Regions from separate parts of the Streptomyces siamensis genome, predicted to be linked through region 2. Evidence: riboswitches for the same ligand, from Rfam matches in the RefSeq annotation. Region 2 holds a riboswitch; the other holds the start of a gene.

Region 1 (4,203 bases), on a different contig from region 2:
CCCGGAGCGGCGGCCGGGGCGCTGCTGGCCCGGCTGTGGCGGCCTCGCACGGGTGAACCTCACCAGGAGTTGCGGGACATGTGAGGAGCCGCGGGGTGGCGGGCAGACCGGTGAGGGGGACGCATGGGGAAGAGGGGGACGGATGAGATTGCGGATCGGTCAGGAGGGGTCCCGGCCCGCCCGGCGGGGGCGGCGACCCGGCACGAGGAGCCGGCGCCTCGCCCGGCCGGAACGCCGGCTGGGCCGTACAAGACCGTCGACCGGCGGGATGGCGCCGCGGCTCGGCGCGACGGGGCCACAGCTCGACGGAAGCGGGCCGTGGACCGGCGGGACCACTTGGTGGACCGGCGGGACCGCGTGGTGGACCGGCGGGACGCGGGTGGGGACCGAAGGCACGAGGCTGCGGACCGGCGGGACGCGAGCGAGGGCCGGTGCAAGGCTCTGGACCGGCGAGAGGCGAGCGGGGACGGGTGGGAGGCGGGTGTGGCTTCTGTTGCTGGTCGTCGTGGCGTCGGTCGCGCTCGGCACTCCGGGCGCCCGGGCCTCCGCACGGGATACGGCACACGATGCGGCGCGCGGCTCGGCGCGGGCGAAGGCCGACACTCCCGACCTGGCACTGGTCGTCGCCGGTGACACGGGACGGGCGACCTCGCTGCACTCCGGGGAGCGGGACTTCGTACGGCTGTGGCGGCTGCTCTCCCCGCGGTACACGGGGACGGAGCGGGTTCCCGAGGCATGGGTGGAGGGCCGTTTCCCCGAAGTGCGGGCCACCGTGATCTGGGGGCTCACAGGGGTGGGGGGCTGGCCGCAGACCAGCAGGGCACCGGGTGGCGATGTCGCCATCGAGCGTCAGGACCAGGTGTTCGTCGCCGCGGACGGCACTCCATGGGTGCGGACGGATCCTTCCCCCGACGTCCGGGACGACGACATCCGCTGGCACCGGGCGCCGCGCGCGGTGTTCGACCAACTGGATGAGGAGGGATCCCTGTTCGGCTCGGGAAGCACTTTGGGGCGTGTGGCGGAGCCGGACGTGGCGGACAGCGTGAGGTGGGCGGTGCCAGGGCTGGCGGCGGGGCTGGTCCTCGGCACAGGGGGCTCCGTCCTGATACGCCGCGCGGCGGCCCGGCGTGAGGCTGCCGGACCGCCGCGGGAACCACGACAGGAGCTGATCGATCTGTAGCCCGCGCGAGGCGCGTCAGCCGAGGTCGATCTCCGGGTAGAGCGGGAAACCGGCGAGCAGGTCGGTGGCGCGGTGGGCGATCTCGTCGGAGATCTTCGCGTCCAGGACGTGCTGGGCCTTGGACGGGCTGCCCTTGGCCGTGGTGCCGGGCTCGGCGGACGTCAGGACGCGGTCGATCAGGCCCGCGATCTCGTCCATCTCGGCCGTGCCCAGACCACGGGTGGTCAGCGCGGGCGTGCCGATGCGGATGCCGGAGGTGTACCAGGCGCCGTTGGGGTCGGCGGGGATGGCGTTGCGGTTGGTGACGATGCCCGAGTCGAGCAGGGCGGACTCGGCCTGACGGCCGGTGAGGCCGTAGGAGGAGGTGACGTCGATCAGGTTGAGGTGGTTGTCGGTGCCGCCCGTGACCAGCGTGGCGCCGCGGCGCATCAGGCCTTCGGCGAGGGCACGGGAGTTGTCGACGACGGCCTGTGCGTAGTCGCGGAACTCGGGGCGGCGGGCCTCGGCGAGCGCGACGGCCTTGGCCGCCATGACGTGCGGGAGGGGGCCGCCGAGGACCATCGGGCAGCCGCGGTCGACCTGCTCGGCGAGGCTCTCGTCGCACAGCACCATGCCGCCGCGCGGGCCGCGCAGCGACTTGTGCGTGGTGGTGGTGACGATCTGGGCGTGCGGGACCGGGTCGAAGTCTCCGGTGAGCACCTTGCCGGCGACGAGGCCCGCGAAGTGCGCCATGTCGACCATGAGCGTGGCGCCGACCTCGTCGGCGATCTCGCGCATGATCCGGAAGTTCACCAGGCGGGGGTAGGCGGAGTAGCCGGCGACGATGATGAGCGGCTTGAACTCGCGGGCGGAGGTGCGCAGGGCCTCGTAGTCGATGAGCCCGGTGGCGGGGTCGGTGCCGTAGGAGCGCTGGTCGAACATCTTGCCGGAGATGTTCGGGCGGAAGCCGTGGGTGAGGTGGCCGCCGGCGTCGAGGGACATGCCGAGCATGCGCTGGTTGCCGAAGGCGTGGCGCAGTTCGGCCCAGTCGGCCTCGGTGAGGTCGTTGACGTTGCGGACTCCGGCGCGCTCCAGGGCGGGGGCCTCGACGCGGGCGGCGAGGACGGCCCAGAAGGCCACGAGGTTGGCGTCGATGCCGGAGTGCGGCTGGGCGTAGGCGTGCTCGGCGCCGAAGAGTTCGCGGGCGTGCTCGGCGGCGAGTGCCTCGACGGTGTCCACGTTGCGGCAGCCGGCGTAGAAGCGACGGCCGACGGTCCCCTCGGCGTACTTGTCGCTGAACCAGTTGCCCATGGCGAGGAGCGTGGCAGGGGAGGCGTAGTTCTCCGACGCGATCAGCTTGAGCATGTCGCGCTGGTCGGCGACCTCCTGGCCGATGGCGTCGGCGACGCGGGGCTCCACGGCCCGGATCACGTCCAGGGCACTGCGGAACGCGGTGGACTCGGTGGAAAGGGGCTCTGGCATGACGGCCTCCGGACGTGGTGTTCAGCGTTCACGGGTCGGCCCAGGCGCACGGCACACAGTTCGAGGGGCCGCTCCCCGATGGTCGGTCCCATCCCAGCGCGCCAGTCACGGCCCCGCCGGTCAGCCTACCGGGCGCGCCGGATCTGCGGGTTCCCCGGTCCACCATGCGAGCGACGGTAGGAAGGAGGCCGGGGCCCACCATCGGCGGGCGCCACTCCCCGCCCGGGAGGACATGCCGTCCCCCGCCCGGGAGCACGTATCCGCCCGTGGTCGGGAAGCGCGAGCCGCCCGGTCCGGGCGGCACGTGCCGCCCCGTGCGCGGGCACGCGCGTCGCCCCGTGCCGCTCGTCAAGAAACGGAGATCGCGTGACCGCTACGGAGACGACGAAGGCGTTCATCGCCTCGGCCGACGCGCACAGCGCGCACAACTACCACCCGCTGCCGGTCGTCGTGGCGACGGCGGACGGGGCCTGGATGACGGACGTCGAGGGGCGCCGCTATCTCGACATGCTGGCCGGATACTCGGCGCTGAACTTCGGGCACGGCAATCGGCGACTGATCGAGGCGGCGAAGGCGCAGCTGGAGCGGGTGACGCTGACGTCGCGGGCCTTCCACCACGACCGGTTCGCGGACTTCTGCCGGGAGCTGGCGGCACTGTGCGGCATGGAGATGGTGCTGCCGATGAACACCGGCGCGGAGGCGGTGGAGACGGCGGTGAAGACGGCCCGGAAGTGGGGGTACCGCGTGAAGGGGGTGCCCGCGGAGCGGGCGAAGATCGTCGTCGCGGGGAACAACTTCCACGGCCGTACGACCACGCTCATCAGTTTCTCCACGGACCCGGAGGCGCGGGCGGACTTCGGGCCGTACACGCCGGGCTTCGAGATCGTGCCCTACGGGGACCTGACCGCGATGCGGGCGGCGCTGACGGAGAACACGGTCGCCGTGCTGCTGGAGCCGATCCAGGGCGAGGCGGGGGTGCTGGTGCCGCCCCCGGGCTATCTGCCGGGCGTGCGGGAACTGACCCGCGAGCGGAACGTGCTGTTCGTCGCGGACGAGATCCAGTCGGGTCTCGGCCGCACGGGAAAGACGTTCGCGTGCGAGCACGAGGGGGTCGTGCCGGACGTGTACGTGCTGGGCAAGGCGCTCGGGGGCGGGGTCGTCCCCGTGTCGGCGGTGGTGGCGGGCGCCGACGTGCTGGGGGTGTTCCGGCCCGGGGAGCACGGTTCGACGTTCGGGGGCAATCCGCTGGCCTGCGCGGTGGCGTTGGAGGTGATCGCGATGCTGCGGTCGGGCGAGTACCAGCGGCGGGCGGCCGAGCTGGGTGCGCATCTGCACCAGGAGCTGGGCCGGTTGAAGGACTCCGGTCATGTCACACAGGTCCGCGGGCGCGGACTGTGGGCGGGCGTCGACATCGCCCCGGCGTACGGCACGGGCCGGGAGATCTCCGAAAAGCTGGTGGACCGGGGCGTCCTGGTGAAGGACACCCACGGCGTCACGATCCGGATCGCCCCGCCGCTGGTCATCTCCGAGGAGGACCTCGACTGGGGGCTCGGCCGACTTCG
Region 2 (4,203 bases):
GCTGCCTGGCCAACGCGGTACGCGGATACGGACGCCGCCGCAGGCTGCTCGACCGGCTCGGCAACGACGAGAGCGCGCACGGCACCCAGGTGGTGGCCGGGCCCGGCTCCGACACACCGGGCGACTGGGTGCACGAGGCGCTGGCCCGGCTCTCCCCGGCCGACCAGGAAGTACTGCGCCTCACGGCCTGGGAGGAACTCGCCGTCGACGAGGTCGCCGTCGTCCTCGGCTGCGGCAGCCGCGCCGCCGCGATGCGCCTGCACCGCGCCCGCCGCCGGCTCAGAGCCGAGATCGACCGTCTGCAGACCACCCCCGTGGCCACCGGCACCGCAACGCCCCGCCGCGACATCCTGAAGGAGCCCGGCCATGGCTGACGAACTCGAACTCCTGCGCCGCGCCGACCCGGTCCCGTCCGCCGACCCCCGCTTCGGCGACCGCCCGCTCGACCAGCACGCCGAACACCGGCTCGACCTGCTCCTGCACGGCGGCGACCGCAGGCCCGACCGCCTCCCGCACGGCGGCGAACGCCGGCCGCGCCCCCGGCACCTGCGCCGGTGGACCTGGGGCCTCGGCTCCGTGGCGGCGGCCTGCGTGGTCGTCCTCACCCTCACCCTCATGTTCTCGGGCTCGGCCACCGCGCCCGCCGTGGCCGCACCGCGCCCGCTGGTCGTCGAGGCCGGATCCGCCCCCGTGCCGCTCGACCGGATCGCCGGCCGCGCGGCGGCCGCCGGGGACACCCTCCGGCTGGTCCAGGGCACCCATCTCCAGTCGTGGAGCCTCGCCATGACGTCCGGCCCCGGCGCCCGGCCGCCCGTCACCCTGCCCGAGGAACGCCTCGTCCGCTGGAAGGCCGACGGCAGCCACACGGAACTCGTCGTGGCCACCGACCCGCGCCGCCCGGGAAAGCCGGTCGTCACGGACGCCGACCCCGTGCCCCGCACCGTCGAGGACGGGCACGTCCTCAGCAGGCGGACCTATCCGCCGAGTTGGAGCGACGCCCCGCCCGTCGCCCGGCCGCCGCACGACGCCGTACGGCTGCGCGCCTACCTGGACGAGATCGACCGCACCGGCCCCCTGGACACCCCGGGACTCCTCGACGCCGTCGCCGGACTGCTGGACAACTGGACGCTCGGCACCCGGGAGAACGCCGCGCTGGTCCGGATCCTGGCCGACGCGCAGGGCCTGCGCCCGGCCGGTGCGGTCACCGACCGGCTGGGCCGCGGGGGACAGGCGTACGTATACGACGACCGGGCGCACTCCGTCCGGCGGATGCTGGTGCTCGACCCGGTCACCGGTGCCGTCCTCGGCCTGGAAGAGACCGTCACCCGGGACGACCCCGAGTTCGGGGTCAAGGCCGGGGACGTGCTCTCCTACCGCGCGTGGATGCGCTGACGGTGCCGCTCAGACGCCCGGCCGGCGTTCCGCTGCCGCCACGGTCTGCTCCAGCAGAACCGCGATGGTCATGGGGCCGACGCCGCCGGGCACGGGCGTGATCAGTCCGGCCCGCGTGACGGCCGTGTCGAAGTCGACGTCGCCCACGTTGCCCGGGTTGTACCCCGCGTCGATCACGACGGCACCCGGCTTGACGTCCTCACCGCGGATCAGCCGGGGCCGGCCCACCGCGGCCACCACGATGTCCGCCTCACGCACGAGGGACGACAGGTCCTTCGTACGCGAGTGGCAGTACGTCACCGTGGCGTCCCGTCCGAGGAGGAGCATGCCGACCGGCTTGCCCAGGATCGCGCTTCGGCCCACCACGACCGCCCGCCTGCCCGCCGGGTCGACGTCGTACTCGTCGAGGAGCCGCATGATGCCGCCGGGTGTGCAGGACACGAAGCCGGGCAGGCCGAAGCTCATCGCCGAGTACGAGCTCAGCGTCACGCCGTCGACGTCCTTGCGCGGGTCGATGGCCTCGAACGCCGCCCGCTCGTCGATGTGCGGGCCGACGGGGTGCTGGAGCAGGATGCCGTGCACGGTGGGGTCCTCGGAGAGCGCGCGGAGCGTGCCGACCAGTTCGGCGGTCGTCGTGGCGGCCGGCAGGGCGACGTGCCGGGACTCGATCCCCGCCTTGCGGCAGCGGTTCTGCTTCATGCGCACGTAGGTGACCGAGGCGGGGTCCTCGCCGACGAGCACCGTCGCCAGACACGGCGCGGCACCGGTACGGTCCTTCAGGTCGGCGGCGCGCTTCGCGGTGTCCTCGACGATCCGGCGCGCGAGAGCCGTGCCGTCCATGAGCTGGGCCTGGGACATGAGCTGCTCCTCCAGAGCGCTGCTGACGATCGCCCAGGCGCGCGGCTGAGACCCGTTCGTCAGGCCGCTCCCCGGTGGTACTCCACCTCAGCGCCAGTCACGGCCCGCCGACCAGGGTAGCTCCTGCGGGTGACCCGCCCGCGGCCGGTCCGGCCCGCTGGGGGCGGCGGGCCTCGTCACCCGCACCACGAGGTGTGGTGCCGGGTACGGGTCGGGCTCACCGGCGTCGGAGGGGCAGCCTTCGAACGGCACGCGGTGCCGGAGGACGGGAGCGGGCAGCGCGCAACGCTGAGCCCAGCAGCGAGGCGGACAGTCGCAGACCTGCCGCGGAGACGGGTCGCGGCAGCCGAGCGGGGCGCGGGCGCGACCGGCCCATCCCCACTCGCGCCGAGAAGGTCCAGGTCAGACGCGACGTGATCTGGACCTTCGGCCAGTGCCTTTCTACTCGTCCCATGCCTGGAGCAGCGTCTGGTCGACGATCTTGCCGTCACGCAGCGACATCATCGACGTGCTCAGCACCTTCACGCCGTCCGCGTACTCGCAGGACTCGGAGAAGGCGACGTGGTCGCCCTGGACCACGCACTGCTCCAGCTTGTGGGTCATGTCCCGGCTGTAGACGTCGTCGAGCATCTCGGCGATCTCGCCGCGACCGTGTTTCACCATCGGGTGGCTGGGCTGGGTGTTGCGGTCGACGATGCGCAGTTCCGCGTCGTCGGCGTAGAGCGACAGCAGATCCGTCGCACTGTGTCCTTCAATGGCTCGGCGCAGCGCTTCGGTGTCGAAGGCGGGGCCTAGCGAGGTGCCCATGATGACCTCCTTGAAGGCCGCGGCCCGTCGAGGAGCAGGTCGCGAAGGGCCTCATCTCCGAGACTCCTCCGCCGCACGGTCCTCGGCAAGCGCAGCCGCCCCGATGAGCCTGTCGGGTGAGCGGAGCGTGACGGCCGTGTCCGCGGGGGACCGGCGCCGTTGCAGAAGGCATGATCTCAACACGACGTATGGTCGCCGCCATTGGTCTCGCCGTCGGAGTCACCGGACTCGCCGCGCCGATGGCGAGCGCGGCGGGCTCCGAGGCCGCGGACGCGGGGAAGCTGAACCCCGTCGCCGAACTCGACTCCCTCGCCCTGAGCTCCATCCCTGCCGAGCAGCGCGCCGCCATGCCGCTGCCGTCCCGCCAGCTCGCGGGCCTCAACCGGCTGAACGACCTGAACCAGCTGCATCAGGTGACCGACCTCGCCGCGCCCGTCATGGGTGTCGTTCCGGCCGTCGAGGGCTAGTCCGGCAAAGGGCCTGCCCTCTGACGAGCACCGAGGGCCGGCCCGTACGAGCGCGGAGGGCCGGTTCGGTGGGCGAAGACCACTTCGCCCACCGGCCGGCCCTCTTTCTCGTGCCGGGCTCCGCCGCCTCACCCGGCGGTGGCGAGGAACTGCGTGGCGGCGAGTTCGGCGTACAGCGGGTCCGCGGCCACCAGTTCGCGATGCGTTCCCACGGCGCGGACGCGACCCGCGTCCATCACGACGATGCGGTCGGCCATCGTGACGGTGGACAGCCGGTGCGCGACCACGAGGACCGTCGTCGTCCGGGCCACGTCGGAGACCGTGTCGCGCAGCGCCGCCTCGTTGACGGCGTCGAGCTGGGACGTGGCCTCGTCGAGGAGCAGCAGCCGCGGACGGCGCAGCAGTGCGCGGGCGATGGCGACGCGCTGACGCTCGCCGCCGGACAGCTTGGTGCCGCGATGGCCGACCAGCGTGTCCAGCCCGCGGGGCAGCCGGGCGACCAGCCCGTCGAGACGTGTCGTCTTGAGCACACGGACGATTTCGGCCTCGTCGGCCCGCGGATTGCCGAGCAGCAGGTTGTCGCGCAGCGAGCCCGAGAGCACCGGGGCGTCCTGCTCCACGTAACCGATGGCGGACCGCAGCTGCGGCAGGTCCCACCCGTCCAGCTCCCGGCCGTCCA

The links. Region 2 has a riboswitch for ZMP and ZTP ahead of ABEB03_RS22865 (bifunctional 5,10-methylenetetrahydrofolate dehydrogenase/5,10-methenyltetrahydrofolate cyclohydrolase). Riboswitches for the same ligand answer to the same signal wherever they lie in the genome.
Region 1: another riboswitch for ZMP and ZTP. It lies ahead of ABEB03_RS31855 (glycine hydroxymethyltransferase); the one in region 2 lies ahead of ABEB03_RS22865 (bifunctional 5,10-methylenetetrahydrofolate dehydrogenase/5,10-methenyltetrahydrofolate cyclohydrolase).

What each region holds. Positions count from the first base shown of each region.
Region 1 is NZ_BAABKB010000030.1:237,946-242,148, reverse strand. Features, by position in the region: gene ABEB03_RS31865 (hypothetical protein) at 1-84, shown strand, start outside; gene ABEB03_RS31860 (hypothetical protein) at 482-1,180, shown strand; gene ABEB03_RS31855 (glycine hydroxymethyltransferase) at 1,196-2,641, opposite strand; ZMP/ZTP riboswitch at 2,673-2,760, opposite strand; gene rocD (ornithine--oxo-acid transaminase) at 3,008-4,203, shown strand, end outside.
Region 2 is NZ_BAABKB010000016.1:506,337-510,539, reverse strand. Features, by position in the region: gene ABEB03_RS22875 (RNA polymerase sigma factor) at 1-374, shown strand, start outside; gene ABEB03_RS22870 (CU044_5270 family protein) at 367-1,392, shown strand; gene ABEB03_RS22865 (bifunctional 5,10-methylenetetrahydrofolate dehydrogenase/5,10-methenyltetrahydrofolate cyclohydrolase) at 1,402-2,250, opposite strand; ZMP/ZTP riboswitch at 2,275-2,361, opposite strand; gene ABEB03_RS22860 (nuclear transport factor 2 family protein) at 2,692-3,057, opposite strand; gene ABEB03_RS22855 (hypothetical protein) at 3,228-3,524, shown strand; gene ABEB03_RS22850 (ABC transporter ATP-binding protein) at 3,653-4,203, opposite strand, start outside.